3 regions of the Vreelandella indica genome follow, and region 3 is predicted to be linked to each of the others. Evidence: predicted binding sites of a transcription regulator. Region 3 holds the regulator's gene; each other region holds the start of a gene.
What was found. Region 3 encodes LexA, which represses DNA repair genes until DNA is damaged. Its sites were predicted from a motif close to TACTGTNTANNTANACAGTA; they were not measured.
Positions count from the first base shown of each region.

Region 1 (10,510 bases), on a different contig from region 3:
GTGTTTTCCGGCTACCGTTTCTGCCGCGCCGCCCACGAGCGTGGCATACCGCTGGCGTCGCTTTCGCTCGGCGTTACCAGGGCGGATGCGCTATTGACCCACCAGTGGCGCGCGCCGTTAACGCCGGTGCTTGAGCAGGCCGTTCGCTGTTTGCAGCCCTCTTAAAGACTGCTGCTAGTGCACTTTCGATACCCACGCATTATCTTCCAACCAAAGCCGCCAGGGGGCATCGCGGTGCTCGGGCTGGGCGTAATCGATGCCTACACGAGGCCCACTGACGATTGAAGCATCGTGGGTTGCTGCGCTAATCCACAGTTTGTCAGCTTGGGTCATATCATGGCCATACAGCGCTTTATCAATCGTTAAAGCGCGTGTGAGCTTGCCGGGGCCATTGCTGAGTTGTTTGCCCGTTGCCTGACGAATAGCGCGCATGGCGGTTTCGTTAACGGTGGGCTCTACCGCACGAATCAACACCGCACAGGGCGAGCCTTCCGGCTCGGTCACCACGTTTAGTAGCCAGTGCATGCCGTAAACGAGATACACATAGGCGTGGCCAGCGGGGCCGAACATCGCTTCGGTGCGTGGTGATCTGCCCCGGTGGGCATGGCAGGCGGTGTCTTCGGCGCCGCAATAAGCCTCGGTTTCGACAATTCTTGCCGCCATCTGCTCGCCGTTATGCTCGCGCACCAGCCAACAGCCCAGTAGGCATCTCGCCACTTCGAGTGTGTCGCGATTATAAAAGTCGCGGGGGAGGGGCGTTAGCGCGCTGCTTTTAACATTAGGCAAAGTTGGGCACGGTTTTAACATCATCGCCTCGGCGTTTACTTGAGTAGAGTGCTAGGGTATTAGCTAACCACAGCCAATTGAAGCGGAGTGTATCGTGCTGTCATTTGAACATATTTATGCCACCTTGCCTGAACCCCTCTGGGTCGCCACCCAGGCAACGCCCGTGGCCCACCCTGAGCTGATCGCTTTTAATGCGCCACTTGCCCGTGAACTGGGGGCTAACGACGTGCCAGAAGCTGCGACGCTGGCTCAGTGGTTTAGCGGCAACCAGACCATGCCGGGTTCTCAGCCGGGCGCATTAGGTTATGCAGGCCACCAGTTCGGTAACTTTGTGCCGCAATTAGGCGATGGCCGCGCGTTGCTGCTGGGCGAAGTGATCGACCAGAACGGCGTACGCCGTGATGTGCAGCTAAAAGGCAGCGGCCGCACGCCGTTTTCCCGCGGTGGCGATGGTCGTTCACCGCTAGGCCCGGTGCTGCGTGAGTACTTGGTCAGCGAGTTTATGGCGGCGATGGGCATTCCCACCACGCGTGCCCTTGCGGCCGTCACCAGCGGCGAGCGCGTAGTGCGGCAAATGGCCGAGCCCGGCGCCGTCTTTACCCGCGTGGCGAGCAGCCATATTCGCGTGGGCACCTTTCAGTTTGCCGCTGCACAGCGGGATGACGCCTTGCTCAAAGCCCTGGCGGACCATGTGATTGCGCGCCACTATCCTGAAGCCGCCAACGCGGAAGACCCCTATATGGCGCTGCTGGAAGCGGTGGTCGCCCGCCAGGCGGTGCTGATCGCCCGCTGGATGAGTGTCGGCTTTATCCACGGTGTGATGAATACCGATAACTGCAGCATTGCCGGTGAAACCATTGATTACGGCCCCTGCGCTTTTATGGAGCAGTTCGATCCGCAGAAGGTGTATAGCTCCATCGACCAAGGCCGCCGCTACGCCTTTGCCAACCAGCCAGCGATTGCCCAGTGGAACCTGGCGCGCTTTGCTGAAACGCTGCTGCCGTTAATGCGTGAAGAGGGCGACGCGCTGGTGCAGCAGGCCACTGACGTCATTCGCCGGTTTGAATCACGGTTCAGCGCCGAGCAGCTTCGCCTGCATGCCGATAAACTCGGCTTGGCCTCGGAAAGCCCCCAAGCCGCGCCATTGATGGAAGCACTGGAAAGCCAGATGCATCAGGGGCGAATGGATATGACCGCGACCTTTGATGCGCTCACTCACTACGCCCTTGCACCCAGTGATGAGCACCGCGAGGCGCTGCTGGCGCTGACGACTCAGCCTAACGAGTTGACTGCGTGGCTGGAGAATTGGCAAGCCGAGCAGGTCGCCAGTCAAGACAGCCAGCGCTCGGCCGCCATGCGGAGCGCCAATCCGGTGATCATTCCCCGCAACCATCGGGTTCAAGAGGTCATTGATGCCGCTTACGAGGGGGATTTTGTGCCTTTTCATACCCTACTGGCGGTGGTAACACAGCCCTTCGATGAATCTGTTGAAGCGCGCCGTTTGGCGGCGCCTGCCACGGAAAATGAACAGGTGTTGAGAACGTTCTGTGGAACATAACGAGCTAATGCCATTGCGCTGAGGACGGAATCAACCCGTAGCGGGGGTCTTTCGCCATGGATGGCGAAAGTAGCGCCCAGGGAGGGGTTCACAGCGCCCCCGTGTAGGATTGTTCCGGCCGATTTAGGGTGTAATAGAGGTTATGATCCATCTCGCATCCCCTGTGATAAACTGTGGTTTTTTACAGGTAGAAGGGTAGCCGGTGCGCAAAATCATTCACTGCGACTGTGACTGCTTTTATGCAGCAGTGGAAATGCGCGATAACCCCGCGCTGCGGGATATCCCGATTGCGATTGGCGGCAGCGTCGAGCAGCGTGGGGTGGTGGCCACCTGTAACTATCCCGCCCGCGAGTTTGGCATTCACTCGGCCATGCCCATGGCCCAGGCACTCAAGCGTTGCCCGCATCTCACCGTGATTCGCGGTGAGATGGCCAAATACAAAGAGGTCGCCCGCCAGGTCTTCGCGATTTATCGTGATGTGACTGAACTGATCGAACCGCTCTCCCTGGATGAGGCCTTTTTGGATGTCTCGGAAGTCACGGTGCATCACGGCAGCGCGACGCTCATGGCTGAAGCGATCCGCGAACGGGTCAGCCGCGAAGTGGGGATCACCGTTTCAGCGGGCGTTGCACCCAATAAGTTTCTGGCCAAGATCGCCAGTGATTGGAACAAGCCCGACGGCCTGTGCGTGATTACGCCGGATAAGGTTGATAGCTTCGTGCAACAGCTACCGGTCAAGAAAATCCACGGCGTCGGCCCGCGCACGGCCGAGAAACTGGCGGGGCTGGATATTCATACCTGCGCTGACCTACGTACCCGCACGCTGACCGACTTGGCCGAACACTTTGGCCGCTTTGGGCGGCGACTACACGAGCTGAGCTGGGGGCGGGACGAGCGTCCGGTGAAGACTCACCGCGAGCGAAAATCGGTCAGCACCGAGCAGACCTACGCCAAGGATTTGCCTAACCTCGACGCCTGCCGCCGAGAGCTGCCCGCGCTGATCGAAGACCTGGAGCGCCGCTACGCCAGGCTTGATCCGCCTCTGGCGGTGCGCGGGCTGATCGTCAAAGTGAAGTTCAGCGACTTTGCCCAAACCACCGTCGAACACGCCGACCCGGCGCCTAACCTGGAGCAATTCGAGACGCTTCTGAACGTTGGCTGGGCCAGAGGCGAGCGCCCTGTGCGCCTGCTGGGCGTGGGCTATCGGCTGGCGGAAAACAGCCAAGAGCATCAACTGTCGCTGTTTTAATTAGCCGGTTAACCCTTTTATGGATTGACGCTCCTCCAGGCCCGCGATAAAACAGACGTATGATAGCCTGATGTATGTATCTCACGTTTGATTACCCACGAGCCCGCCATGTCTGCTAATGCTGCCCAACGTCCCCGTTTAGTGTTTGCCCACGCCAATGGTTTTCCTGGGCTTAGCTACCGCAGCCTGCTCAATCCGCTGGCAGAGATGTTTGACCTGCACCCGCTGGATCGACTGGGCCACCATCCGGATTACCCCGTCAATCACAACTGGGGCAACTTGGTCGATGAGCTGTTGAGCTATCTGCCCCAGAGCGATGCGCCGCTTTTAGGCGTGGGGCATTCGTTGGGAGGCACGCTGATGGCCATGGCGGCCGATAAACAGCCCGAGCGCTTTTGCGGGGTGATCATGCTAGACCCGCCGTTGATGCTGGGAACAGATGCCTGGGCGATGAAAGCCGCCAAACGGTTCGGCTTTGTGGACCGGGTAACACCTGCGGGTAAAACCCTGGGGCGGCGCACCGTGTGGCCAAGCCGCGAGGCAATGGCTAATTCGCTGGGTCGTCGGGGCTTGTTTCGCCGCTTTACCCCGGAAGCACTCAACGACTACATTGAAGCAGGAACACGTTTATTGGATGACGGCAGCGCTGAGCTGACCTTTGACCCGCGTATCGAGGTGGAGATTTTCCGCCATCTGCCGGATCACCTTTCGCGCCTGCCGCAGCGGCTGGGCGTGCCGATTGAGCTGGTGGCCGGTAACGAATCGCACCTGCTGACGGCATCGCGCATTAAACGCTTGAGGCGCAAGGGGGTATCGGTGAGCGAGGTTCCCGGCACGCATATGTTCCCGATGGAGCAGCCGGATGAAACGCGTGCCGCCATATTAGCTGCTTGGCAGCGTATCGCCAGCGCCCGTCAGGCTTTTCATACAGCGTAAGGAGGCGTTATGTATCTTTCCGTACAGCTTAGCTATTACCCACTGGCCGATGACTTCAAACCGGTGGTCAAAGAGGTGGTGAAACGCCTGGAGGCAACAGGGCTGGAAGTGCACCCGAACCGCATGAGCACTCAGGTATTTGGCGAGTTCGATGAGGTAATGGCAGCGTTAAGTAATGTGATGAAGTGGTCGTTTGAGACCCATGGTAAGGCGGTATTTACGGCTAACTTTTTGGAAGGCGACCGTCGGCCTCGGTAACTGAAACAGAGCCTCTGTGTTGGATCAGCCGTTGCCACGCCTCTTTGAGCGTGCGATTTTTCATGTCGTTAAAACAGGCTCAGTAACTTGCCCAGCGTTTCCATACCGCGTTCGCTGCGTTGGGTCCAGGGATGGCCATAGCTTAAGCGCACACAGTGGCGAAACTGTTGAGTCGCGGAAAAAATCGGCCCTGGCGCCAAGCTAACGCCCTGGTCCAGCGCTGTCTTAAAGAGCTGAAGCGAATCCACTTGTTCGGGGAACTCCACCCATAGGAAGTAGCCCCCAGCTGGGCGGGTGATGCGAGTTTGGGCAGGGAAGTAGCGGTCTGCCGCTGCCAGCATGCTGCCCTGCTGGGCTTCCAGAGCGTGGCGGAGCTTTCGCAAATGGCGGTCATAACCGCCGTGTTGTAGGTAGTCGGCAATCGCTGCCTGTGCGGGCACGGAAGGGGAAATAGTGGTCATTAGCTTCAGCCGCGAAATAGCTTGAGCATAGCGGCCGCCTGCTACCCAACCGACCCGATAGCCAGGTGCCAAGCACTTTGAGAAGGAACTGCAGTGAATCACCAACCCCTCATCATCAAAGGCTTTGACTGGCACCGGTGGCGTGCTGCCAAAGTACAGCTCGGCATACACGTCATCCTCTAGCATGGGCACTTGATGGTGTTTTAACAGCTGATACAGCGCTTGCTTATGCGCTTTACTCAGGCTGGCACCGATTGGATTTTGCAGGTGACTCATAAACCAGCAGGCTTTGATGGGCAGCGTCTCCAGTCGCTCTGCCAGTACCTCTAGGTCGATCCCTTCCCGTGGGTGTACCGGAATTTCCACGGCGCGCAGTTTTAGGCGCTCCAACACCTGCAGGCTGGCGTAAAATGCTGGGGACTCGATCGCCACCAAGTCGCCCGGTTGAGTGACGCACTGTAGGGCTAGATTAAGCCCCTCCATCGCACCATTGGTAATCACCAGCTCTGCCATCGGCAAGTGTATGCCGCCCAGCATGTAGCGCAGCGCAATTTGCCGGAGCAGGTCGGTATGCCCGGTGGTCATCGCGGCCACCACCTGCTGGGGCGATAGCGCACGCAAGCCCCGCGTCATACTGATACTCAAGCGAGAGAGCGGAAATAGCTCGGGGTCAGGAAAGGCCGAGCCAAAGGGCACTGTCCGATCATCCTGCAAAGAGTCGAGTACCGAGAACACCAGCTCGCTGACCTCCACCTCCGCTGGGTCGGTGGGCTGAAGCGTCACCCGGGGTTCCCCCAATAAGCGGCGCGCATGTTCACGAACAAAGTAGCCCGAGCGTGCCCGCGCGGTAATCAGCCCCCGGTTCTCAAGTAAATAGTAGGCCTGGAACACCGTCGAAGGGCTAATGCCGTGATGGCGGCTAGCTTGGCGCACCGAAGGGATTCGCTCGCCAGGGCCAAGCACACCTTCGCTAATCAACGTGGCTATCTCATCGGCAAACTGTTCGTAGCGTTTCATTGGATAAACCGTGGGTGCATGAAATGGAACTGCAGTTGGCTCGCCCCCATTGTTGGCAGGCACGGCGCGGCTCCCGATTGTTAGAAAGCCTCATTGTGTTTTATTGGGGAAGTGTAAAACAGACTCAAATACAGTCATAAAAAGCGTATCAGAAAGTCAGGATATGGGGGAGCAGAGACGATCTGATACGGCTTATTTCTCTAAAACTGCGCCTGTTTGTATTGGCGCTGCCTAGGCATAGTGGCGCCTAACTCAGTCGCTCCATGACAAAGGCATGATCACCTAGTTAGCGGCGCCCCTCGACCGTATAGGCCTCCGTTCCCTCTTTTCTGGATATCGGTATGACGCAACGCATTCCACTGCAAGACCTGACGACAGAGACAGCGGTTGAACACTACACGCCTACGTCTAAACCGCCCAGTAGCAAGCAACCGAAACTCGGGCATATTTACGTGCGAGAAATAAAGGGCTTTTTTCAGCGCATTCGGCGTGGCTCCAACTGGCTGCTGATGGCGCTCTATTTTGGCTTGCCGTGGCTCCAGTGGGGGGATCGGCCAATGGTTTGGTTTGATCTCTCTGCCCAGGAGTTCCACCTCTTTGCAGCAACGTTTTACCCCCAGGACTTTATCTTACTAACCTGGATTTTGATGATCTGCGCCTTTGGTCTGTTTTTGATCACGGTCGTGGCGGGGCGGGTGTGGTGTGGCTACAGCTGCCCGCAAAGTGTATGGACGTTTTTATTTATCTGGTTTGAACACCGCCTGGAGGGGCCACGGCACCGCCGGATACGCCGTGACACTTCACCTAACACGCTTGATACGTTATGGCGAAAAGGTGCCAAACATACCGCTTGGCTACTGATAGCCCTGGGAACGGGCATCACCTTCGTGGGTTATTTTACGCCAGTGGGTGGACTATTCAGGGAGTTGCTCACACTGGATGCGCATCCTTGGGCGGTTTTTTGGATCGGTTTTTTCACACTGTTTACCTACTTGAATGCTGGCTGGTTGCGCCATCAGGTGTGCCTGCACATGTGCCCCTATTCACGTTTTCAGTCGGCCATGTTCGATAGCAATACGCTGATTGTATCCTACGATACTGACCGCGGTGAGCCGCGTCGTCACCATCCAAAAGACGTTAAGGAAGCTTCTGCAGGGGACTGTATAGACTGCGAACTCTGCGTTCAGGTGTGCCCTACAGGGATCGATATTCGTGATGGGCTGCAGTATGAGTGCATTGGCTGCGCGGCGTGTATCGATGCTTGCGATAGCGTCATGGCGCGGATCGATAAACCGCTTGGCCTGATTCGTTACACGAACGAGCGCGCCCTGGAGGGTAAAAAGACACGTTTTTGGCGCCCTCAATTGTTGGCGTATACGGCGGCGTTACTCTCCATGGTGGTACTCATGGTCGGCTTCTTGAATGCTCGGGTGCCAATTGATGTAGAAGTCGCCCGCGATCGTCAGACATTGTTTGAGGAGACGGTAGAGGGTCGTATTGTCAACTACTACAACGTGACGCTGCGTAATCAAGATAGCCAGCAGCATCGCTACGCATTATCGGCGTCTGGGTTGCCAGGACTTAGTTTACAAGGAGTCGACATGTTAGAGTTGGCAGCTAATGAAACGCGGTCTTTACGCCTTGCACTGAATGCCGGTGAGGAGGCGCTGACCCAGCCCAGTCATGCCGTGGAGCTGCATATCATTGCTTTAGATGACCCTTCGATTACCTACACCAACGAGACGCGTTTTTTAGGGCCTATTCGTTAGTAAGCGGGTTAGATAAGTTATCATTAAACTACATAAGACATGGGGCGAGGATATCATCATGTTAACAGCGCTTGTTTTTTTGATGATTTTGGTGGGAGTGACGATTTCTTGGTATCAAATCTATCAAATGCATTTCAATATTAATACATATGATAGCGCCAAACTTTCGGGTAAGAAAAACAGGCAGTTCGAAAAGCTTAGAGTCTACGAAAAGAGAGCAGTTGAAAACCAAGATGCCTCCCTGCTTGATGAAGCGGCTGTGGATGTATTCGGTGATGATTTTAATGTGGCAGCATTACGGATTGCTTTTTCTAAAGAGGGGCGGGAGATTTATGGAGTACCACTTTTAAGACGTAAAAAGGGTTTGGTTTTAAATTCGTCGAGCAAAAAGGGGAGGGGTAGTACAAGTGCTCGCCATGCTCTTTTCTTCAAGACGGGGCTGCCTTCAATCAACCTGAGAAGCTTTTTTATGGTCGCCGTCATTGCTAACGGTGGGTTGATTCAATTATTGGCGGCCATGAGTATCTATACCATTCACTATGAAGTCAGTGTGTCGGTTTTAGAGTGGATGAATCAACCTGTGATGATTATGTCTGCGATATTTTTTATTGTGCTCTTGAACTACTTGGTCTCTAAAGTGGATGCTTATCTGCATGACCTTTATCAGGTTGGAAAATTGAATCAGCTGGCGCCTTTATTCAAGTGATGTTGTCAGGTTTGACGTTCTTTTAAATGAGGCGATAGCCTCATTGGCTAGACAAAAACTGGCTAGACAAAAACGCCGCCCGATTGGGCGGCGTATGTTTGAATATTGATAATGCTTAGGTCAACGATTCCAGGCAGGACTCAATGATATCCAAACCTTCGTTAAGTACGTCGTCTTGAATGGTGACGGGCATCAGGAAACGGATGGTGTTGCCGTACATACCGCATGAGAGCAGGATCAAGCCCTCTTCACGGGCTTTCTTGCACAGCGCCGCCGCCAGCTCAGCATTAGGCGTGTGATCTGCTTTGTTCGATACCAACTCAAATGCGGCCATCGAGCCCATATTGCGCACGTTATCGATGCAGTCAAACTTGCCCGCCCATTCATTGAAGCGCTTCGCCAGCTTGTCGCCCAGCGCTTGGCTCTTCTCCAGAATGTTCTCTTCTTCAAACACTTCCATCACGGCCAGCGCTGCGGCACAGGCGGTGGGGCTACCGGTGTAAGTGCCGCCCAGTGAGTTAGGGCCTGATGCGTCCATGACCTTGTCGGTACCGACAATCGCGGAGATAGGCATGCCGTCAGCCATACTCTTGGCCATGGTCATGATGTCCGGTTCAACGCCGCTATGCTCGATGGCAAACATTTTGCCGGTACGGCCAAAGCCCGACTGCACTTCATCGATGATCATCAGCATGCCGTGCTCATCGCAGATTTCGCGAACCTTGTTCAGGAAGCTGGTAGAGGCCGGGTAGAAACCGCCTTCACCAAGTACCGGCTCAAGCACAATGGCCGCGGTATCTTTGGGGTTGGCATCGGTTTTTAGCGTCATCTTCAGGCCACGAATGGCCTCATCTTCGCTAACGCCGTGATAGGGCACTGGGTAGGGCGCGCGGAAGACGGTGCCTGGCATTGGGCCGAAGTCGCTCTGGTAAGGCGCTACCTTGCCGTTCATCGCCATGGTGAAGAACGTACGGCCGTGGTAGCCGCCGTCAAAGCAGATCACATTGGAGCGGCCGGTAGCGGCGCGAGCGATCTTGACGGCGTTTTCCAGCGCTTCAGCGCCCGAGTTAGCCAGCATGACCTTGGCGTGACCACGAACCGGTACGATCTGGCTGAGTTTTTCAGCGACTTTGACATAACCTTCATAAGGCATGACCGTCTGGCAGGTGTGCATCAGCTTATCAAGCTGGGCTTTTACCGCCGCGACTACTTTCGGGTGACGGTGGCCCACGTTAAGTACGCCAATGCCGCCTGCAAAGTCGATGAAGCGGTTGCCGTCAACGTCCCAGATTTCAGAATTTTCAGCGCGGTCGGCGAATGCCGTCGCTGGGCTAGCGGCGCCAGCAGCGACGTATTTGTGTTTCAACTCGTTCAGTTCGGCATTGCTGCTCATGGCTTACTTCCTAGATTGATGAGGGATGATCGTTCAGCATAGTGCGTATCTGTAAGCATAGTGCCTAATAGCGTTACTTACATGGATGACGATGCAATGACAACGCGGTTACGCCTCGCCTGTTTAGCTTGCTACATAGCGGTTGCGGCCTGTCCTAACGATAACGGAAGAATTAAGCCCTGTTTAGCGTTTTAACCGCCAGGCGCAATTCTTGAAGGCGCTCCGTCAAGTCGCCGCTAAGGGCGTTCACCGCGGGCCTGGCAAAATAAAAGCCCTGCTGGCGGACAATACCGGCCTGGGCCAGCCACAATGCCTCGGCTCGGGTTTCTACGCCTTCGGCGATCAGTGCCATGTCGAGCTCTTGGGCGAGTAAAATG
Region 1 is NZ_JBANSO010000005.1:110,216-120,725, reverse strand. It holds gene V8L71_RS05010 (NAD-dependent protein deacetylase) at 1-165, shown strand, start outside; gene V8L71_RS05005 (DNA-3-methyladenine glycosylase) at 175-786, opposite strand; gene V8L71_RS05000 (protein adenylyltransferase SelO) at 881-2,344, shown strand; gene dinB (DNA polymerase IV) at 2,547-3,593, shown strand; gene V8L71_RS04990 (alpha/beta fold hydrolase) at 3,702-4,529, shown strand; gene V8L71_RS04985 (YkoF family thiamine/hydroxymethylpyrimidine-binding protein) at 4,539-4,787, shown strand; gene mapR (GntR family transcriptional regulator MpaR) at 4,856-6,265, opposite strand; gene ccoG (cytochrome c oxidase accessory protein CcoG) at 6,607-8,034, shown strand; gene V8L71_RS04970 (hypothetical protein) at 8,093-8,740, shown strand; gene gabT (4-aminobutyrate--2-oxoglutarate transaminase) at 8,856-10,133, opposite strand; gene V8L71_RS04960 (EAL domain-containing protein) at 10,306-10,510, opposite strand, start outside.
Region 1: the regulator LexA is predicted to act here: its motif matches at 2,514-2,533, upstream of dinB (DNA polymerase IV).

Region 2 (10,510 bases), on a different contig from region 3:
GAATGCCTCGCAGGTCTTTGCCAGAGACACCTTCCAACTGTGTCGCTAACAGTTTAACGCCGTTGACCTCGTGCACCTGACTCAGCATGTCACTACCCGCAGCACTGGCCAGTTTAGCTTTAAGCTGCTCAAGCTCTTTTTCTAGGCTACGATTGCGCTCAACCAGAGACTCTACCCGCGCTTCAACTTGCTCAGGCTTGGTCTTCAAACGTTCGCCCAAACGCTCAAGGCGGGCTTCCTGCTCGCGGAAGTAGGCTAACGCATTTTCACCGGTGATCGCTTCGATACGGCGTACACCGGAGGCAATGCCCACTTCGCTCATCACATGACAGCAGCCGATATCGCCACTACGTGTCACGTGGGTACCACCGCACAACTCGATAGAGAAGTCGTCGGCACCAATCGTCAGTACCCGCACGCTCTCGGCGTATTTGGCCTCAAACAGCGCCGCCGCCCCTTTGGCTTTGGCTTGATCCAGGCTCATTTGCTCGGTTTTAGTCGGCGCATTAGCCAGAATCTGCTCATTGACCAGCCGTTCGACTTCCGCCAACTGCTCGGCAGTCATCGGCTCAAAATGGCTAAAGTCGAAGCGCAGCCGCTCAGCATTAACCAGCGAGCCTTTTTGCTGCACGTGATCGCCTAGCACCATACGCAGCGCTTTGTGCAGCAGGTGGGTCGCCGAGTGGTTACGGATCGTGGCGGTACGCAGACTGGCATCCACTTCGCCGCGTACGCTAGCACCGACACTTAGCGAACCTTCCACCATGATGCCCTGGTGTAAGTGATGGCCGCTCTGCTTTTGGGTATCCGTCACCTGGAAACGACCGCCGTCGACATGCAGGTAGCCGGTATCGCCCACCTGGCCGCCTGACTCACCGTAAAATGGCGTGCGATCTAGCACCACAACGCCCTTCTGCCCCGCTTCCAGCGCAGCCAGTGCATTGCCTTCGCTGTCAACCAGTGCCGTTACCTTGGCTTGATCCTCAAGGCGATCATAGCCAGTGAAAGCGGTCTCACCGTCCAGCTCAATAGAGGCACTGTAGTCGGCGCCGAACTGGCTAGCCGCCCGGGCACGCTCGCGTTGGGCCTCTAAGGCCTGCTGAAAGCCCTCTTCATCGAGCGTGACGCCGCGTTCGCGGCACACATCAGCGGTGAGATCAAAAGGAAAGCCGTAGGTGTCGTAAAGCTTAAACACCGTTTCACCCGGCAGCACCTTACCATCCAGCTCGGCTAAGGCTGCATTTAACAATCCCATGCCGTGGTCGAGGGTGCGCGCAAACTGCTCTTCTTCTTTCAACAGCACTCGGGTGATTTGGTCATTCGCCTCGCGAAGCTCTGGATACGCATCGCCCATTTCGGCATCCAGCGCGTCCACCAACTTGTGGAAGAACGGCTCTACGGCACCCAGCTTGTGGCCATGGCGAATCGCACGGCGAATGATGCGGCGCAGGACATAGCCGCGACCTTCGTTAGACGGCAACACGCCATCGGCAATCAGGAAGGCACAGGAGCGAATGTGATCGGCAATCACGCGCAACGAAGGTGTAGCAGTGTCTGGGTGCCCGGTAGCTTTAGCGGCAGCCTGCAGCAAGCTCTGGAACAGATCAATTTCGTAGTTAGAGTGCACGCCCTGCATAACGGCGGCCACGCGCTCCAAGCCCATTCCGGTATCGATAGAGGGCTTGGGCAGCGGATTGAGTGTACCTTGGCTATCACGATCAAACTGCATGAACACCAGGTTCCAGATTTCGATGTAGCGGTCGCCATCTTCTTCCGGGCTACCGGGAGGGCCGCCCCATACCTCTGGACCATGGTCAAAAAAGATTTCCGAACTCGGACCACAAGGCCCGGTGTCGCCCATTTGCCAGAAGTTATCTTCGTCTAATTTGGAAAAACGCTCGGGGTCAATACCGATCTCGTCTTTCCAGATACGTTCAGCTTCGTCATCGCTGACATGCACCGTGACCCACAGCTTCTCTTTAGGCAGACCTAGCGTTTCGGTCAGAAATACCCAGGCAAAGCGTATGGCGTCGTGCTTGAAGTAGTCGCCAAAGCTGAAGTTGCCCAGCATTTCAAAAAACGTGTGGTGACGTGCAGTATAGCCGACATTGTCTAAATCATTATGCTTACCGCCTGCGCGTACGCAGCGCTGCGCCGATGTTGCACGCACGTATGGGCGTGGGTCGCGACCCAGAAACACATCTTTGAAAGGCACCATGCCGGCATTGGTAAACAGCAGCGTCGGGTCATTGCCCGGCACTAAAGAGCTGGTGGGTACAACCGTATGTCCCTGCTTTTCAAAGAAGGTAAGAAAGGCCTGTCTGATTTCTGCGCTTTTCATAGGGTATCCGTAACAAGAAAGCGTGGTGTCCCAGGGCGCTGTCGACGCTACCCTCAGGGGTCGCAAAGGGGCCATTATAGCGCAGTTGTCAAACGACTAAAGCCGCACTTAGTGGCAGAGAGGCAAACTACTAGGTAGAAAAGCGTAGGAGAGCGCTATTAGAAAGGTAAGAGAAGGCGTTTTACAGGCAGGGGGAAAGTATTACAGACAAGAGAAAATATATTACAAGCAGGAGAAAAATTATTACAGACAGGAGAGCGCGTAGCGGATTTGCTCAAAATCGAAGCCACGACTAGCCAGAAAGCGCTCGCGTCGAGCGCGCTCTTTAGGCGTCTCACCAGGGCTATCGAAGCGTCGCGCCAGCGTTTCCCGGGCTAGCTCGAACCAGTCAACCTGCTCCCCTTCTTCCACCTCTTCAAAAGCGGTATTAAGGGTTTCCTGATCAACGCCGCGTTGGCGAAGCTCGCCTTTAATACGAATAACACCCTGGCCGCGCAGAATGCGCGAGCGTACGAAACTAGCCGCAAAACGCGCATCAGACTGCAGGTCCTGTTCGGCCAGAGCGTCTAAACACTCATCGATAGCGGTATCGTCGAAGGCTTTTTTCTTCAAGCGCTGTGCTAGCTCGGCGCGAGAGTATTCGCGCCGAGCCAGTAGGCCAATCGCGATGTCACGGGGCGTGGCATCGCGCTGAGACATAAAGGCCATTAGATTGTCTCGGTTAGAACAGACTTAGAGCAGATCGTCATCGTTGGCATCCACTTCGGCCGCTGCTTCGGTAGGTGCACCTTCCTTCTCCTTTTTAGGATCAGGCTTGGCCAAGAGCTGCTCACGAATCTGCGTTTCGATTTCGAGCATAATGTCTGGATGCTCTTCCAGATAAAGTGCGGAGTTTGCTTTACCCTGGCCGATTTTCTTGCCTTTATAGCTGTACCAAGCACCGGCTTTATCGACTAGGTTGCACTGCACGCCCAGGTCAATAACCTCGCCAGCGTGGTAGATACCCTTGCCATAAAGGATTTGGAATTCAGCCTGACGGAATGGCGGTGCCACTTTATTTTTGACTACTTTCACGCGGGTTTCGTTACCGGTGACTTCATCGCCCACTTTCACCGAGCCTGTGCGGCGAATATCCAGACGCACGCTGGCATAGAACTTAAGCGCGTTACCACCGGTAGTGGTTTCGGGTGAACCAAACATCACGCCGATCTTCATGCGGATCTGGTTGATGAAGATCACTAGGCAGTTGGCGTTTTTGATATTACCGGTGATCTTACGCAGCGCCTGTGACATCAAACGCGCCTGCAAGCCAACGTGGGAATCACCCATTTCGCCTTCGATTTCAGCGCGCGGAGTCAACGCAGCCACCGAGTCGATAACAATGACATCAACACCGCCAGAGCGCACCAGCATGTCGGTAATTTCTAGCGCCTGCTCGCCAGTGTCCGGCTGGGAAATCAGTAGATCATTCAGGTTAACGCCCAGCTTTTCTGCATAGCTGGGGTCAAGGGCGTGCTCGGCATCAACGAAAGCACACACTTTGCCCTGCTTTTGCGCTTGAGCAATCACCGAAAGGGTCAGCGTCGTTTTACCCGATGATTCCGGGCCAAAGATTTCGCAAACACGACCAAACGGCAGCCCGCCGATGCCAAGTGCGATATCCAGACCCAACGAACCCGTGGAAACCGACGGCATGACCACACGCGGTGCGTCGCCAAGACGCATGACGGTGCCCTTGCCGAACTGACGGTCGATTTGGGTGAGTGCAGCGTTTAGCGCTTTAGTGCGGTTGTCATCCTGAGCCATTCAGAGATTCCTCATAACAAGCTGTATAATTACCCAGTAGTATGCCAAAGATTGTGCCGTAAACAAATCCTTGATCACGCTTTCTCTAAACTATTTTCCTACCCCTACTCCTGCTTGCCTGCCTTCACCTGTGCATCCAGGCGTGCCACCAGCCCTGCCAGCGCCTGCCGCACTGCCTGCTCGCGCACGGCTTGGCGATCCCCGGGGAAGTGGAAGCACTCGGCTTGCTGCTCAGCGGTATCACCCCAGGCGAGCCAAACGGTACCCACCGGCTTTTCAGCACTACCACCATCCGGCCCGGCCACCCCACTAACGGCAACGCCCAAGCCCGCACCGCTTTCCCGGCAGGCGCCTTGCACCATCGCTTTCACTACTTCTTCGCTCACCGCCCCGTGTTCTGCCAGTATAGCGTCTGACACGCCGAGCAGGCGGGTCTTCGACGCGTTCGCATAGGTCACATAGCCAGTTGTAAAGTAAGCAGAGCTACCCGCTGTGCTGGTAATCGCACTGGCGATACCACCGCCCGTGCAGGACTCAGCGGCGGTCACTTCCACTTTCAACTGCTGACAAAGTCGCCCTAGGCGCTGAGCTAACAGCGTCAAATCAAGATTTTTCAGGCTAGATACGCTGGGCACTATGGTCGCTCCTTCAAGTGAGTCGTCTGTTCAGCGTAGAATACTGTGTTTAGCTTTCTCAAAGAAATTGCTCAATCAGGACGCCCATGTCACAGGCCATTCCCCCTAACACGCCAATGATCACGCAGTATTTAAAGATCAAACGCGAACACCCCGAGGTTCTGCTGTTTTACCGAATGGGGGATTTTTATGAGCTATTTTTCGACGACGCCAAGCGCGCCGCCGCACTGCTGGACATTACGCTTACCCAGCGCGGCCAATCGGGCGGCAAACCCATCCCGATGGCAGGCGTACCTTACCATAGCGCTGAAGGCTATTTGGCGCGTCTGGTCGCCGGTGGCGAGTCAGTTGCCATTTGTGAGCAGATTGGCGACCCCGCTACCAGCAAAGGCCCCGTTGATCGCCAAGTAGTGCGTATCGTCACCCCCGGCACGCTCCACGATGAAGCGCTGCTCGATGCCCGCCGCGACAACGTACTGGTGTCGGTTTCCCCCGGTAAAGATAGCTGGGGCCTTGCCTGGCTGGAACTCTCTAGCGGCCGCTTCAATGTACTGGAAGTCGAGAGCGAAGCGGAGATGCTAGCAGAGCTTACCCGTCTCTCCCCTGCTGAGTTGCTGGTGCCCGAAAGCCTGACCCTACCCGATGCCTGGTCGCAAAAGCGCAGCCTGCGTCGCCAGGGCGAGTGGCTGTTTGATTTGGAGAGCGCCACCCGCAGCCTGTGCGATCAGTTTGAAGTGCAGGATTTACGCGGCTTTGGCTGCGCACACTTAACCACCGCACTGATTGCCGCCGGAGTGCTGATTGATTACGCCCGCGACACTCAGCGCTCGCGCCTGCCCCACGTGACCGCGATTAGCGTCGAGAATCGCGACGATGCGGTGGTGATCGACGCCGCCAGCCGCCGTAATCTGGAAATCGATATTAACCTGGGTGGCAATATCGACAACACCCTGGCGAGCGTGCTGGACACCTGCACCACTGCGATGGGCTCGCGGCTACTCAAACGCTGGCTGAACCGTCCGCTGCGCCAACGAGAGATTGTCCAGAACCGCCATGCAGGCGTGGCATTGCTAAGCCTGGATGCCGCCTACATGGCGCTGCGCGAGACGTTGAGCGATGTGGGCGATGTGGAGCGCATTCTGGCCCGGGTCGCGCTGTACAGCGCCCGGCCACGGGATTTGGCACGCCTGCGGGATGCACTGGTTACACTTCCTGAGCTTGAGCAGCAGCTCAGCGAGGTAGAGAGCGGCAGCGCGCTAGACAATCTGCGCCCGCATATTCGCCCCTACCCAGAAATGGCCGATATGCTCAGCCGTGCGCTAGTCGAAAATCCGCCGGTGGTGATTCGTGATGGTGGCGTCATCGCCGATGGCTTTGACGCCGAGCTCGACGAGCATCGGGGCATGGCCGAGAACGCGGGCGACTATCTTGTTCGGCTGGAAACCCGCGAGCGCGAGCGTACCGGGCTTGCCAATCTCAAAGTCGGCTATAACCGCGTACACGGCTACTTTATTGAGCTGCCGCGCTCCCAGGCGCAGCAGGCGCCTGCTGACTATATCCGCCGCCAAACGCTTAAAAACGCCGAGCGCTTTATCATTCCCGAACTTAAAGAGTTTGAGGATAAGGCGCTATCGGCTAAGTCCCGCGCACTGACCCGTGAAAAGTGGCTTTATGACCGCCTGCTGGGCGAGCTGAATGACAGCCTTCACGCGCTACAAAGCACTTCTCAAGCGCTTGCGGAGTTGGATGTGCTGTGCGCCTTTGCCGAACGCGCCGAGGCGTTGAGCTGGGTGCGCCCGACGCTGAGCGAGGCCACAGGCATTCGTATCGAGGCGGGGCGGCACCCTGTGGTTGAACAGGTTAGCGAAACGCCCTTTGTGCCCAATGACGTTACGCTTAACCCCGACCAGCATATGCTGATTATTACCGGGCCTAATATGGGTGGTAAATCGACCTATATGCGGCAAACAGCGCTAATTGCTCTGCTCGCCCACTGCGGCAGCTTTGTGCCCGCCGATGCCGCCGAGATCGGCCCGCTGGATCGGATATTTACCCGCATTGGCTCGTCGGATGATCTGGCAGGCGGACGCTCCACCTTTATGGTCGAGATGACCGAAACGGCCAATATTTTGCACAATGCCACCCAGCAAAGCTTGATTTTGATGGATGAAATTGGCCGCGGCACTAGCACCTTTGACGGGTTATCGCTGGCCTGGGCGAGTGCGGAACATCTTGCCAAGGGGCGTGCACTAACACTATTTGCCACGCACTATTTTGAGATGACCGCCCTGCCTGAACACATGGAGGGTGTGGCCAATATCCACCTAACGGCGACCGAGCATGGCGACAGCATCGTGTTCATGCACCGCATTGAAGCAGGCCCGGCTAGCCAGAGTTACGGTTTGCAGGTTGCTCAATTAGCGGGCGTACCTGGCCATGTGATTAAACGGGCCCGTGAGAAGCTGATGAGCCTGGAGCAGCGCGATGTAGATAACACAGCGCAAGCGCCACGAACGGCTCCCCAGCAAAACGACCTGTTTGCAGCCGCACCGCACCCGGTGGTGGAGGCATTGGAAAATGTCGATATGGATGGTTTAACGCCGCGGGAAGCGCTGTCGCTGTTGTATCAATGGCGAGACCTGATCTAATGGTAAATATAGTAGGTTATACAGAAGCCCATAAGGCGCTTGCCGCCAGGTAGACGCACCACTAGAATGTCGCTCAAACTTTTAGCTTATAAAAAACGGCTGATTTATAACCATTCACGATTGACCATGGCCAGGAGCTACCTGGCCCTGCAAGAGGGATAGCAAGATGACGTTTGTCGTTACCGAGAACTGCATCCAGTGCAAATACACCGACTGTGTGGAAGTCTGCCCGGTCGACTGTTTCTACGAGGGCCCGAACTTCCTGGTCATTCACCCTGACGAGTGTATTGACTGCGCACTGTGTGAACCAGAATGCCCCGCTGAGGCGATATTCTCAGAGGATGAGCTGCCGGATGGGCAAGAGGCGTTTATTGAGATTAACGCTGAAATGTCAGAAGTATGGCCCAATATTACCGAAAGGAAGGATCCGCTGCCTGACGCCGAAGAGTGGGACGGCAAGCCCGGTAAGCTTGAGAAGTTAGAGCGTTAAGCTTAACTCACTCCTGCTCTGCTGCTACTTTATAACCAGCGCTTTTTTTGAAAAAAGCGCTGGTTTTTTATGGGTTGCCAAGCGTGTAGTGCCAAATAAAAGGCAAAAAAAAGGCGACCCGTAGGCCGCCCGCTCCAAGCACTTCCTCTGACCACTCCCTGTATCAACTTCCTCAGATGTCTTCCCTGCCGGGGCTCACCTCTCTGTATCGCCCGGCGCATCCGTCCTACATCCCGTTGCATCCTGTCTGAAGCATCCTTGCCTCCCCTTGTCCTGCGTGTATTGTGGCAGATCATGTAGGCTTCTCAACAAAGCCAAAATGTAAAAAGGCGAGTCTTAGCGACTCGCCTTAATTCCACAATTATATTTAAAAACAAAAGCTTAAATTTTAATTAGTGGAAAATTTCGCTTTTTCTTACCCTAAACCAAGCGATTCTCGTCGGCTTTTGTAAGACATCTCTTACAAAATCTTGAGACATCACTTACAAAATCTTGAGACATCACTTACAAACCTCATTCAATATTGGCACTTTACTGACCTTTGATCGCTTTTAGGCCAGGATAGGTCACATCACCCAGTTCCGCTTCAATCACCAGCAAACGGTTGTACTTGGCAACGCGATCAGAACGGCACAGTGAACCCGTTTTAATCTGACCAGCGCAGGTACCTACCGCCAAATCGGCAATAGTGGTGTCTTCCGTTTCACCAGAGCGGTGCGAAATCACTGCAGTAAAGCCTGCATCCTGGGCCATCTTGATGGCATCCAGGGTCTCGGAGAGCGAGCCGATCTGGTTGAACTTAATCAGGATAGAGTTACCGATCTGCTCATCGATACCGCGCTTGAGAATCTTGGTATTGGTCACGAACAGATCGTCACCCACCAGCTGCACTTTATCGCCCAGCTTGTCGGTCAGCGCTTTCCAGCCTGCCCAGTCGGACTCGTCCATGCCATCTTCGATAGACACGATTGGGTAATCGGCGCACAGGCCTGCTAGGTAATCAGTAAAGCCTTGGGCATCGTAGCTTTTGCCTTCACCGGAAAGGTTGTACTGACCGTCTTTGTAGAATTCGGAAGAGGCACAGTCCAGCGCCAGCGTGACGTCTTTACCCAGCTCGTAGCCAGCATCGGCAACGGCTTGTTTGATGACTGCCAGCGCATCGGCGTTAGACGCCAGGTTCGGCGCAAAGCCACCCTCGTCGCCAACGGAGGTGGAAAGGCCTTTCGCCGACAGCACTTTTTTCAGGGCATGGAAAATTTCCGCGCCCATGCGCAGTCCTTCGCGGAAGTTAGGGGCGCCCACCGGCTGCACCATAAACTCTTGGATATCAACATTATTATCAGCGTGCTCGCCGCCGTTGATAATGTTCATCATCGGCACCGGCATGCTGTACTGGCCAGGCTGACCGTAGAGTTCGGCAATGTGCGCATAAAGCGGCACGCCTTTGGCGTTAGCCGCTGCTTTAGCTGCGGCCAGGGAAACCGCTAGAATCGCGTTTGCGCCCAAATTCGCTTTGTTCTCGGTGCCGTCCAACGCCAGCATGGCATCGTCCAAGCCGCGCTGGTCGCGTGCATCCATGCCCATCAGCGCATCACGAATTTTGCCATTGACCGCATCGACTGCTTTCAGAACGCCTTTGCCGAGGTAGCGCGACTTATCGCCGTCACGCAACTCGAGCGCTTCCCGTGAACCGGTCGAGGCACCGCTGGGGGCACAGGCTTCGCCGACAGCGCCACTTGCAAGGCGTACGTGCGCCTGCACGGTCGGGTTACCACGTGAATCCAGCACTTCCAACGCACTGATAGCAACAATTTTGGTCATGGCAGTTTCCTTTCTGTATGTCAGATAAAATTATTTATATAACGTCCTGCTTAGCGAATCGTTAGCGGCTCAAACCCTTTCACCAGCGCATCTAACTGGGCAAGCTGGGTCAAGAACGGCTCTAATTGATCCAGGGGGAGCGCACAGGGGCCATCGCACTTGGCGTTGTCAGGGTCCGGGTGAGCTTCCAAAAACAGCCCTGCAAGGCCAACGGCTACGCCTGCCCGGGCTAATTCCGCCACCTGAGCTCGGCGCCCGTCAGCACTGTCCGCACGCCCACCGGGGCGCTGCAGCGCGTGGGTGACATCGAAGAAAACCGGATAGCCGGTTTGCTTCATATCACCAAAGCCGAGCATGTCCACAATAAGGTTGTTGTAACCAAAGCTTGAACCGCGCTCGCAGAGCATCAACTGATCGTTACCCGCTTCCTGGAACTTACTGAGGATGTGGCGCATTTCATGGGGCGCCAGAAACTGCGGCTTCTTGATATTGATGACCGCGCCGGTTTTGGCCATGGCGACCACTAGATCGGTTTGGCGGGCCAAAAAGGCGGGCAGTTGTATAATATCAGCAACTTCCGCCGCCGCTTCTGCCTGCCAGGGCTCGTGCACATCAGTGATGATCGGCACGTTATGGCGGGCTTTGATATCGGCCAGAATCTGCAGCCCTTTTTCAAGACCGGGGCCGCGGTAGGAGTTGATTGAGCTGCGGTTGGCTTTATCGAAGCTGGCCTTGAATACGTAGGGCATGCCCAGCTTCTGGGTCACTG
Region 2 is NZ_JBANSO010000005.1:73,672-84,181, forward strand. It holds gene alaS (alanine--tRNA ligase) at 1-2,341, opposite strand, end outside; gene V8L71_RS04835 (regulatory protein RecX) at 2,585-3,049, opposite strand; gene recA (recombinase RecA) at 3,074-4,147, opposite strand; gene V8L71_RS04845 (CinA family protein) at 4,252-4,785, opposite strand; gene mutS (DNA mismatch repair protein MutS) at 4,869-7,430, shown strand; gene fdxA (ferredoxin FdxA) at 7,597-7,920, shown strand; gene eno (phosphopyruvate hydratase) at 8,452-9,741, opposite strand; gene kdsA (3-deoxy-8-phosphooctulonate synthase) at 9,792-10,510, opposite strand, start outside.
Region 2: the regulator LexA is predicted to act here: its motif matches at 4,167-4,186, upstream of recA (recombinase RecA).

Region 3 (10,510 bases):
CGCCCATGCTCATCTCTTTAATGAGCTCACTGCGTTGCTCAAGGTAGTCAGGGGCCAGCATCAATGACCAATCGCCCCCCGGTGCTTCGACAAAATCCGGGTCGGCGATATAACGACCGCGGTCAGCAAAAGCGAGCCGCGAGGCTTCCAGAAACTGGTGCAACCACCCGCTGCTTGGAGCGCCGTTATCTAACGGGGCTTCAAGCAGCGGCTGTTGGTCGAGCATGCCCAAGATCTGCATCACGGTGAGATGGCCCGACGAGGGAGGCGGAAAGCCGCATACTTCCCACTGCTGCCAAGGCGTACATAAAGGTTCGCGGTCAAGCGCCTCGTAGCCACGCATATCTTCAACCGACAAACTACCAGGCCGCTCAGGGTGATTCTGAACCCGCTCAACGATATCTTCCGCCACGGAACCTTCGTGCAAGGCAGCGCTGCCTTGGTTTGCTACGCGACGTAGTACCTCTGCCAAGGCCGGATTCTTGAGTATTTCGCCAACCGCGATAGCCTCTCCTTCGCTATCATAATAAAACTGGCTGGCTAACGGATCTTGGCGCAGAAACTCGTCACTCGTCAGGCTGGTATGCAACCGATTGCTGACAGCAAAGCCTTCTTCGGCCAGGGTAATAGCCGGTGTAAACAATTCTTCCCAGGCTAGCTCACCATGCTCTGCATGGGCTTTTTCAAGCATACGCAGCGTACCCGGCACACCGACAGAAAGGCCACTAACCACCGCGTCGTTAAACACAAGCGGCTCGCCATTCTCTAAAAACAGCTCGCCATTGACTCCCTGCGGTGCGGTTTCACGACCATCATAGGCGCGCACTTCGCTGCCATCGTAATGCATTAGAAAAGCACCACCACCGATACCGCTAGATTGAGGCTCTACCAAATTCAGTACCATTTGCACTGCAATGGCCGCATCAATAGCGTTACCACCGGCTTTCAATACTTGATAACCAGCATCGGTTGCGAGCGGGTTGGCTGCCGCCACCGCAAACGACTCAGCCTCCCAGCCTGGCTTCTCTTCATAGCCAGACTCGCTTTCAGGAGCAATGGAGGGTGTCTCGTAGCTAAACCCCCAACTATAAAGCGGCGTTACCAGCAGCACAGGTAGCGCAAACTTAGCTGATTTTGTGAACATTTCAGCGCTCTCCGCGACAAGTTAAATACAAAAACACACATAAAAGAGTAGTCTATAAAAACAGCAACGCCCGGCTCAATGTCCGGGCGCAAACTAAATGTTTTAGCAAACAAACTTATTCAATTTTTTGGCCTGCGAGCATAAACCACGTTTCCAGGACCGCATCGGGATTGAGCGATACGGAGTCGATCCCTTGTTCCATCAACCACTTCGCCAAATCGGGATGATCTGACGGCCCCTGGCCACAAATGCCGACGTATTTCCCCTTCGCTTTACACGCCTGAATCGCCATCGCAAGCAGCTTTTTAACCGCCCCATTACGCTCGTCGAACAGATGTGCAACGATGCCCGAATCCCGATCTAACCCCAATGTTAACTGTGTTAAATCGTTAGAGCCGATAGAGAACCCATCAAAGTACTCAAGGAACTCATCGGCTAGCAGGGCGTTAGCTGGCAGTTCGCACATCATAATCACTTTCAGGCCTGTCGGGCCGCCCCGTTCCAATCCGTTGGCGGCCAGCAGCTCTACCACCTCTCGCGCTTCGTCGGTGGTACGCACGAAGGGCACCATGATCTCGACATTCTCGAAACCCATCTCTTCACGCACCCGCTTCAGGGCACTGCATTCAAGCTCAAAGCAGGGCCGGAACGCTTCAGAAATGTAGCGCGACGCACCCCTAAAACCGAGCATCGGATTCTCTTCACCCGGCTCATAGAGCTTACCGCCAATCAGGTTTTCGTATTCGTTAGACTTAAAGTCTGACAGCCGCACGATCACACGCTGCGGGTGGAACGCGGCTGCCAGCGTCGAAATCCCCTCAACCAGTTTATCGACGTAAAAACTGACGGGGTCGGCATAACCGGCCGTCCGTAAATCGATCACCTGCTGCAAATCCACCGGCAGCGTGTCGTACTCCAACAGCGCTTTAGGGTGAACGCCGATCATGCGGTTAATAATAAATTCCAGACGCGCCAAGCCTACCCCCGCATGAGGCAGGCTGGCGAAGCCAAAGGCGCGATCAGGATTGCCCACATTCATCATGATCTTGAAGGGAATTTCCGGCATAGCGTCGACACTGGAGACTTTGCAGTCAAACTCCAGCAGCCCTTCGTAGACATTGCCGGTGTCGCCTTCTGCACACGAAACCGTAACGTCGATGCCCTCTTTGAGCTGAGTCGTTGCGTCGCCACACCCCACTACCGCGGGAATGCCCAATTCACGGGCAATAATGGCGGCATGGCAAGTGCGCCCGCCACGATTGGTGACGATGGCGGAAGCGCGTTTCATTATTGGCTCCCAATCCGGGTCAGTCATATCGGTGACCAGAATGTCGCCATCATGGATCTTGTCCATATCGTCAGGGCTGAGCACCACTTTAACGGTACCGCGGCCAATGCGCTGGCCAATTGCTCTGCCGGTGATTAATGTGCGGCCTTTTTCGCGCAGCTGGAAACGTTCAAGCTTGCCGCCTTCCTGCTGGGAGACGACCGTTTCAGGACGCGCCTGAACGATATACAGCTCACCATCATCGCCATCTAGCGCCCACTCAATATCCATGGGGCGCTGGTAGTGCTGCTCGATCGTCATGGCCTGACGAGCCAGCTCCATCACCTGTTGATCATTAATACAGAAGCGACCACGGTCTTGATGAGGCACATTGACGGTTTCAACGGATTTACCGGCGCTGGCATCCTGGCCATAAACCATCTTGATCAACTTGGAACCCAAGTTACGGCGCAGCACTGCCGGGCGGCCCGCCGCCAGGGTCGGTTTATGCACGTAGAACTCATCGGGATTGACTGCGCCCTGCACAACAGTTTCGCCCAAGCCCCAGGAGCCAGTAACGAAAACCGCATCGCGGAAGCCAGACTCGGTATCCAAGGTAAACATAACGCCCGACGCACCGATCTCAGAGCGCACCATTTTCTGCACACCGGCCGACAAAGCAACATTTTCATGGGCGTAGCCACGGTGGACGCGGTAGGAGATAGCGCGGTCGTTAAACAGCGAGGCAAATACTTCGTGCACGGCGCGCTTAATATTGTCGAAGCCGTCAATATTGAGAAAAGTTTCCTGCTGACCCGCGAAGGAAGCATCGGGTAAATCTTCAGCGGTAGCAGAGCTGCGTACAGCCACTTTTAACTGAGGATGCTGTTGCTGGAGCTGTCCGTAAGCGTCGCGAAGGGCTGTCTCAAAGCTAGGCGGCAACGGCGTATCAATAATCCATTGGCGAATAGTGCGGCCCGCCTCGGCGAGCGCTTTAACATCGTCCACATCCAAGCGCGCAAGCGTGGCATTAATGCGCTCGTTAAGGCCTTCGTGGGAGAGAAACTCGCGGTAGGCATGAGCGGTAGTGGCAAACCCGCCAGGCACCGTTACGCCAGCACCGGACAGATTGGAAATCATTTCACCTAGTGAGGCGTTTTTACCACCCACGCGTTCGACGTCTGACATGCCCAGTTGATCGAACCACAGAATGTACTCTTCCACGTAACCCCCTCGCTCATAGACATCGACACGATCACTAATATTGCCGTTTAGACGTAGGATCATGGATTATTGATTGAGACACCCTAGCACCGCGCTACTATATTCGCCATTGGTCTAATAGCGAAGGGAATGGAGGATTTTTACAACACGAAGGGTTTTTAGGTCATTTGTGTAGTCAGTCACTTTGCCCCTCCCTAGCCAGCACGCATAGCGAGTTGCTCTAGCAAACGGCTCAGCACACAATAGCGCAGTTACTTACCAGTGGATGTCACTATGAAACGTACGGCTTTTTTTATCTCTGATGGCACCGGGATCACAGCAGAAAGCTTAGGGCGCAGCCTGCTGGCCCAGTTCAGCGATGTTGAGATCGATATGCAAACCAAGCCTTATATCGATACGCTGGAAAAAGCTCAGGCACTAGCAGCCATTATCGAAGCGACAGCCAGCCGCGACGGTCATCGTCCGATCATCATTGATACCATCGTTGACCAACAAATTCGCAACGTCATTCGGCAAGCATCCGGCTTCAAGGTCGATATTTTTTCAACCTTCCTAGAGCCATTGGAACAGGAACTTAATACTCACTCTTCCTATAGCGTTGGGCGCACGCACTCAATTGGTAGCGATGACGTCTATATGGACCGGATTCACTCGGTGCACTTTGCGCTGGATAATGATGACGGAGCACGCACTCATCAATACGATAAAGCCGATATTATCCTGGTCGGCGTCTCACGCTGCGGCAAGACCCCTACCTCTCTCTATCTAGCACTCCAGTTTGGTATTCGAGCGGCCAACTATCCGCTGACGGAGGATGATTTAGACGAAGATGGCATGTTAAAACTGCCTAAGGCGCTCGCGCCCCACCGTCAAAAGCTGTTTGGGCTTACCATTGATGCGCGGCGTTTATCAGCGATACGCAATGAGCGGCGGCCGAATAGCCGTTACAGCTCCATTGATCAGTGTCTTCAAGAAGTTGGGCAAGCGGAGTCGCTTTATCGCACCATGCACATTCCCTTTATTGATGCGACGCGCTTCTCGGTAGAAGAGATCTCAACGCGGATGATTGCAGAAACGGGCTTAGCGAGGCGCTTTTCGCCCCGCTAACGATCCATTCTGCTGCTAACTTACATTCCTTTAGGGGCAAAAATTCCCGGCGCGTTTCGCCAGTAGCCTTTGTAATCCATCCCAAAACCAAACACATAACGGTCGGCGACTTCCAAGCTGCAGTAGTCGGCCTTTAAACCGGGCACCGCTTTGCGGTTATGCTGTTTATCCACCAGTACTGCTGTCGTGACACTGGCTGCCTGGGCTTCTTCGCAGTAAGCCAAAATGGCGGCTAGCGTGGCGCCTTCGTCCAAGATGTCGTCAACGATCACCACATGGCGCCCCGCCATCGGCACCTCAGGAGAGACACGCCAAAACAGCTCACCGCCGCGCAGCTCATTGCGGTATCGAGTGGCATGCAAGTAATCCACTTCAAGCGGAAAGCCCAGCCGGGTTAGCAAATGCCCTGTGGTGATTAAGCCGCCATTCATAACGCAGTAAAAGACCGGCAGCTTGTCGCCTAAATCTCGCGTGATCGCTTCCGCCATACGATCAAGTGCCCGCTCTACCTCTTGCTGAGAAATAAGGCAGTCGGCGTTATCCATCAATTCACGCATTGAGTCCAATGACTCTAAGGCTTTTTTATCCAACTTTGACATCTAAACTCCAGGCGGGTTAAAAGCTTCAATTACATCAGTCGTGTGAATTTACACAGCATTGGGTTTCGGTTTATCAGCCAATGCTTCCAACTTAGCGTGGGTACGACGCCATCTGCCCAACGCACTTAGGGCATCGATATCAGGCCGTGCACGGCTGTAGCGCAGTTTGGCGGGACGTTTGGTTTCAATACCCCGGCAGGCTTCAATCACCTCAAGTGCAGCGGCGCGATCATTGCATACCAGCAACATATCGCAACCAGCCGCTAGTGCTGCCTGGGCTCGCTGTTTGGGCCCACCCGCCTCGTGGGCGCCCGCCATACTTAAATCATCAGAAAAGATGCAGCCTTTGAAGCCCAACGATTCACGCAGCATGCCCAACCAATGAGGGGAAAACCCGGCAGGACGCGTATCGAAAGCACTGTAAATCACATGCGCAGGCATTACACCGTCTAACGGCGCGGCCAAATGGGCAAAGGGCACCAGGTCACGTTGTTTAATCACTTCTAGCGGGCGGTCATCCACCGGCAGCGCAACGTGAGAGTCTGCCGCAACTCCGCCGTGACCGGGGAAGTGCTTCCCGACAGCGGCCATACCAGCCTCATGGAGCCCTTGAATAAAGGCGCTGCCGAGCTGCGCCACATGCTGGGGATCGCGGCTAAAACTTCGGTCTCCAATAACACTTGAGATGCCGCTTTCGACATCCAGTACCGGAGCAAAGCTAAAATCCAAACCGCAGGCGGCCATTTCCATGCCCAATAGCCAGCCAGCATCTTTTGCGAGCGCAAGACCATCATCGGGGTTGGCGCTATAACATTCACCAATGCGAGCCATGGCAGGAAGACGCGTCATCCCTTCTTTAATACGCTGAACGCGGCCACCCTCTTGATCAACGGCAAGCAATAAGTCCGCACGCTCACGTCGAATATCGCTGCAGAGCTGGCGTACTTGGTAGCCGTTCTCGACATTGCGGGCAAACAGAATAACGCCCCCTACCACCGGTTCTAGCAGCAAGCGCTTTTCTGCGGCCGTTAATTTCGGGCCTTCAAGGTCGAGCATGACCGGGCCTAACGGTTGAGTCATCGTGATAGGTCCATTAAAAAAGAGGCGGTGATTCTAGACGATCGTCTAGCGGTGTCAAAACAGATTAGTCAAACGACTGACGACCGCCGTGCAGCCAAACGGGGGTACCTGGTAACGCTAACGAAAAGATATAGAGCAAATCACTATTGCGTAAACGAATACATCCGTGGGATGCAGCAACGCCCATGGGCTGATCAGGTGGCGTACCATGAAGATAAATATAGCGACGCTGTGAATCGACCTGTCCACCACGGTTCACGCCTTTTTCTAATCCGCATAGCCACAGGATGCGGGTCAAAATCCAATCCCGCTTCGGATATGCTTCAGCTAGCGCAGGAGAAAATTCCTCACCCGTCCAGCGACGACCACGGAATACCGCATTATCAGGCATCCCGCTGCCAATCGCGGCTCTTATATAGTGCCAACCATGGGGTGTTTTGCCACTACCATTGTGCTCACCAATGCCCGCGAGGCCAGACGATATCTCACACTCATGCAGCACCTTAGGCCCTCGCCAACAGCGTAGCTGCTGCTGTGTGGTATCGATTTCCAACCAGATGTCCTCTACAGGGGGAAGCTCAGCGAGCTTGGGCGTTCGCATATTTTCCTTCTTCAAGTGCTGGGGGCAACGGTGCATTCATGGCAGCCACCACTACTGGGCGCAACCGCCTAACCAAATCCCGCACGGTGACCTGCTCTTGATAATCCTTTTCAGCGATATCGCGCAGTGCATCAAGGCCTGAAAGCGTAAAAATCACCGTACCAAGCATAAAGTGTAGCCGCCAAAAGCGTTCCGCGTCAGGCAAGTCGGGCGTGGCTTGACGCACTAACTCGGTGAAGCGGGTAAACACATCACCATACTCTTGCTGAATATGACGCCTAAGATGCCCCTGCGCTTGGCTATAGGCAAGGCCCAGCAAGCGCATAAACACCTTTAAACTGTTGCGCTCGGCAGGCACAGCCAGCACGGTGGTCGCCATGGTTTCGAGTAGCGTTTCCAACGGAATAACGCGCCCTGCATGCTGGGCTTCAAGTTCATCAAGCGCAGTATGAAAACGCTGGGTGAACGGGTCCAGATAGCGTGAAAACACGGCCTGAATTAAGGCTTTTTTGGAACCAAAATGGTAATTCACCGCCGCTAAATTGACGCGCGCTTTGCTAGTGATGTTGCGCAGCGATGTTTCAGCAAAACCTCGCTCAGCAAACAGCACTTCCGCGGTGTCGAGTATTCGAGTTACCGTATCAGATTGAGCCATGCCGCTCTCCGGGGAAACGAGTGTTTAAAACATAGCAAAATACTATGCCATATCGCTGGTGGGCTCAACGCTTGATTTTCTGATGAAATATGGCTGTCTATATGAGTAGAAGCTTAGTTTAAAACGATTAGGAAAAATTCGGGGGCCTTTCTAGAGAGGGGGTTGACAAGACATGTACTGGACAGAGGAACATACTGTATACTTAACCACTTACCGATTAAGTCGACATTTAATTTGTTACTGTCTATTCACTATTTTTGGAGTCTGGTATGTCGCGTCCGCTAACCGCTCGCCAACAGCACGTATTTGATTTTATTGTTAAGACCATGGGCGAATTTGGCTACCCTCCGACCCGTGCTGAAATTGCGAAAGCACTGGGGTTCCGCTCACCTAACGCCGCGGAAGAGCACCTGCGCGCGCTTGAGCGTAAAGGCGCTATTCGCATTATTCGCAATACGTCACGCGGTATTCGCCTACCCAATCAAGAGCCCCAGGAGTTAGTAGACATCACCGCAAGCGCGTTACCCGCTGCCAATATTGAAGCCTCGCCTGCTGGCCTACCGGTGATTGGCGAAGTAGCCGCCGGGAGCCCTATCCTAGCTGCTGAGCATATTGACCGTTATTGCCCTCTGCCAGCCGAGTACTTCACTCCTAAAGCCGATTATTTGCTGCGTGTGCGAGGCCTTTCGATGAAGGATATCGGTATTTTAGAAGGTGATTTATTGGCAGTTCACCGTACCGAGCGGGTGCGCGATGGCCAGATTGTCGTTGCGCGCCTGGATGATGAAGTAACCGTTAAGCGCTTCAAACGTCAGGGCCACCAAGTAACGCTATTTGCGGAAAATGCAGACTTTGCGCCGATTGAAATCGATCTGCGTTCACAGTCACTCGACATCGAAGGTGTCGGCGTTGGCGTCATTCGTGGCGGTAATGGCCAAGCACTGGGCTAACCACCGTCATTACTGCATGTCGATATAGCGGTGGTCATTAAAGGTGGCCACCCAGTTAGGATGATAGACCAGCAGAATACTCAGCAGCATCCCGGTAATAAACGCCTCTGAAGGCATTAGTAGAGGTAAGAAGCGTGCATACTCCTGGGCAAGATAGATAGCGTTAGGGTCTGTGCCTGCCACGATAATCAGCAGCACGGCAGCCAGCCCTGCCCCTAATGTTGCCAACGCCGCCCCAAAAAACCCACAGGCAAATAAAAACACCATCAGGTTATCCGGCAGGCGGCGATCTACCAGCCGCCACACTGTGCCAATAATGGCAGCCGGAACAATGCCCGTTACCAGTACATTCGCCCCCAGTAGCGTCCACTCATTGCGGCCGATAATTACCATTGCCACATTAATGAGTATATTGCTGATCAGCGCTAATGGCGCTTTAAACACGAGTGTCATCAATACCGTAAAGACGAGATGCAGCGTTAGCCAGTCGACCGCCTGAGCGCGTAGCTGCCACATCAGCGCCACTGCCAGCGTTGCGCCTAACCAACGGTGCTGAAGAGCAGCGTCTTCCAGTAGCACTTGCCAGGGCCGCCGCCAAAGAGCCCACACCACTACGCCTAACGAGAGTAGCGAGGTGAATATCAGCGCCCAGGGCGCCAGTACACTTTGTGCGAACGACATAGCGGCTTCTCACATTATCGAGCGTTAGCTAAACACCACGGTCTTGTTGCCATGCACTAAAACCCGATCCTCAAGATGCCAGCGTAAACCGCGTGCGAGAACGGCTTTTTCAACATCACGCCCAAAGCGGACTAGATCGGTTGGGGTATGGCAGTGGCTAACGCGATGAATATCCTGTTCGATAATCGGGCCCGCGTCGAGTTCCTCGGTAACATAGTGGCAGGTGGCGCCAATCAGCTTCACTCCGCGCTGATATGCCTGGTGGTAGGGCTTCGCCCCAGCGAAAGAGGGTAAAAAACTGTGATGAATATTAATCACCCGCCCTGCATAGCGTGCGCACAGGTCAGGCGGCAGAATTTGCATATAACGCGCCAGCACGACGCAATCAGCACGTGCACTATCGATTTCTGCTTGCACCTTGGCAAATGACACTTGCTTGTTATCGGGGTCGACTGGCACATAGTGATAAGGAATGCCGTACCATTCGGTCAATGAACGCATATCGTCATGGTTGGAAATGACGCCAACAATATCGCAATCCAACTCACCCGCCTGCCAGCGATAAAGCAAATCTACCAAGCAGTGTGACTCTCTAGAGACCATCAATACCACCCGGCGGCGCTGCTGCGTATCCACCAATGACCACTGCATATCGAATTCGATTGCCACCGGCTCGAACGCTGAACGTAGCGCTTCTACCGACATCCCCACTGAATCCGCCAAGATTTCGTAACGCATAAAAAAACAGCCCGTTTCTAAATCAGAATGCTGGCTGGCTTCAGTGATAGACCCCCCTTGCTTAGCAATAAAGCTTGATACTCGGGCCACAATACCTACCCGATCAGGGCAGGACACAACTAAACGATAATAATGGGACATGTGAGCGACTCTTGACCTATTTCTAAGGTAATTATGACAAACCAACGGCTTAGGTTGCATAGTGTATCGGAAGGCCAAGGATGATTGTTAGCCGCCCCTGCCTTCCCGTATAGTTGAGTCACTACTTTTTAGGCTTTTCATAACTGATGCACTCTTCACGCGTTCAAATTCGTCCCCGTCGTCGTCCTCCGCTGCGCATGTTGCCGCTGGGGGGATGCGGTGAGATTGGCATGAATCTAACGCTCTACGGCTACGATGATCACTGGATTGTCGTCGACTGCGGCATGATGATTCGCCAGGATCTCCCCAACTCACCGCTACAA
Region 3 is NZ_JBANSO010000017.1:56,900-67,409, reverse strand. It holds gene ggt (gamma-glutamyltransferase) at 1-1,144, opposite strand, end outside; gene ppsA (phosphoenolpyruvate synthase) at 1,260-3,635, opposite strand; gene ppsR (posphoenolpyruvate synthetase regulatory kinase/phosphorylase PpsR) at 3,909-4,742, shown strand; gene V8L71_RS12990 (hypoxanthine-guanine phosphoribosyltransferase) at 4,763-5,341, opposite strand; gene nagZ (beta-N-acetylhexosaminidase) at 5,390-6,421, opposite strand; gene V8L71_RS12980 (L,D-transpeptidase) at 6,486-7,022, opposite strand; gene V8L71_RS12975 (TetR/AcrR family transcriptional regulator) at 7,000-7,677, opposite strand; gene lexA (transcriptional repressor LexA) at 7,947-8,627, shown strand; gene V8L71_RS12965 (energy-coupling factor ABC transporter permease) at 8,637-9,308, opposite strand; gene purU (formyltetrahydrofolate deformylase) at 9,333-10,187, opposite strand; gene V8L71_RS12955 (ribonuclease J) at 10,418-10,510, shown strand, end outside.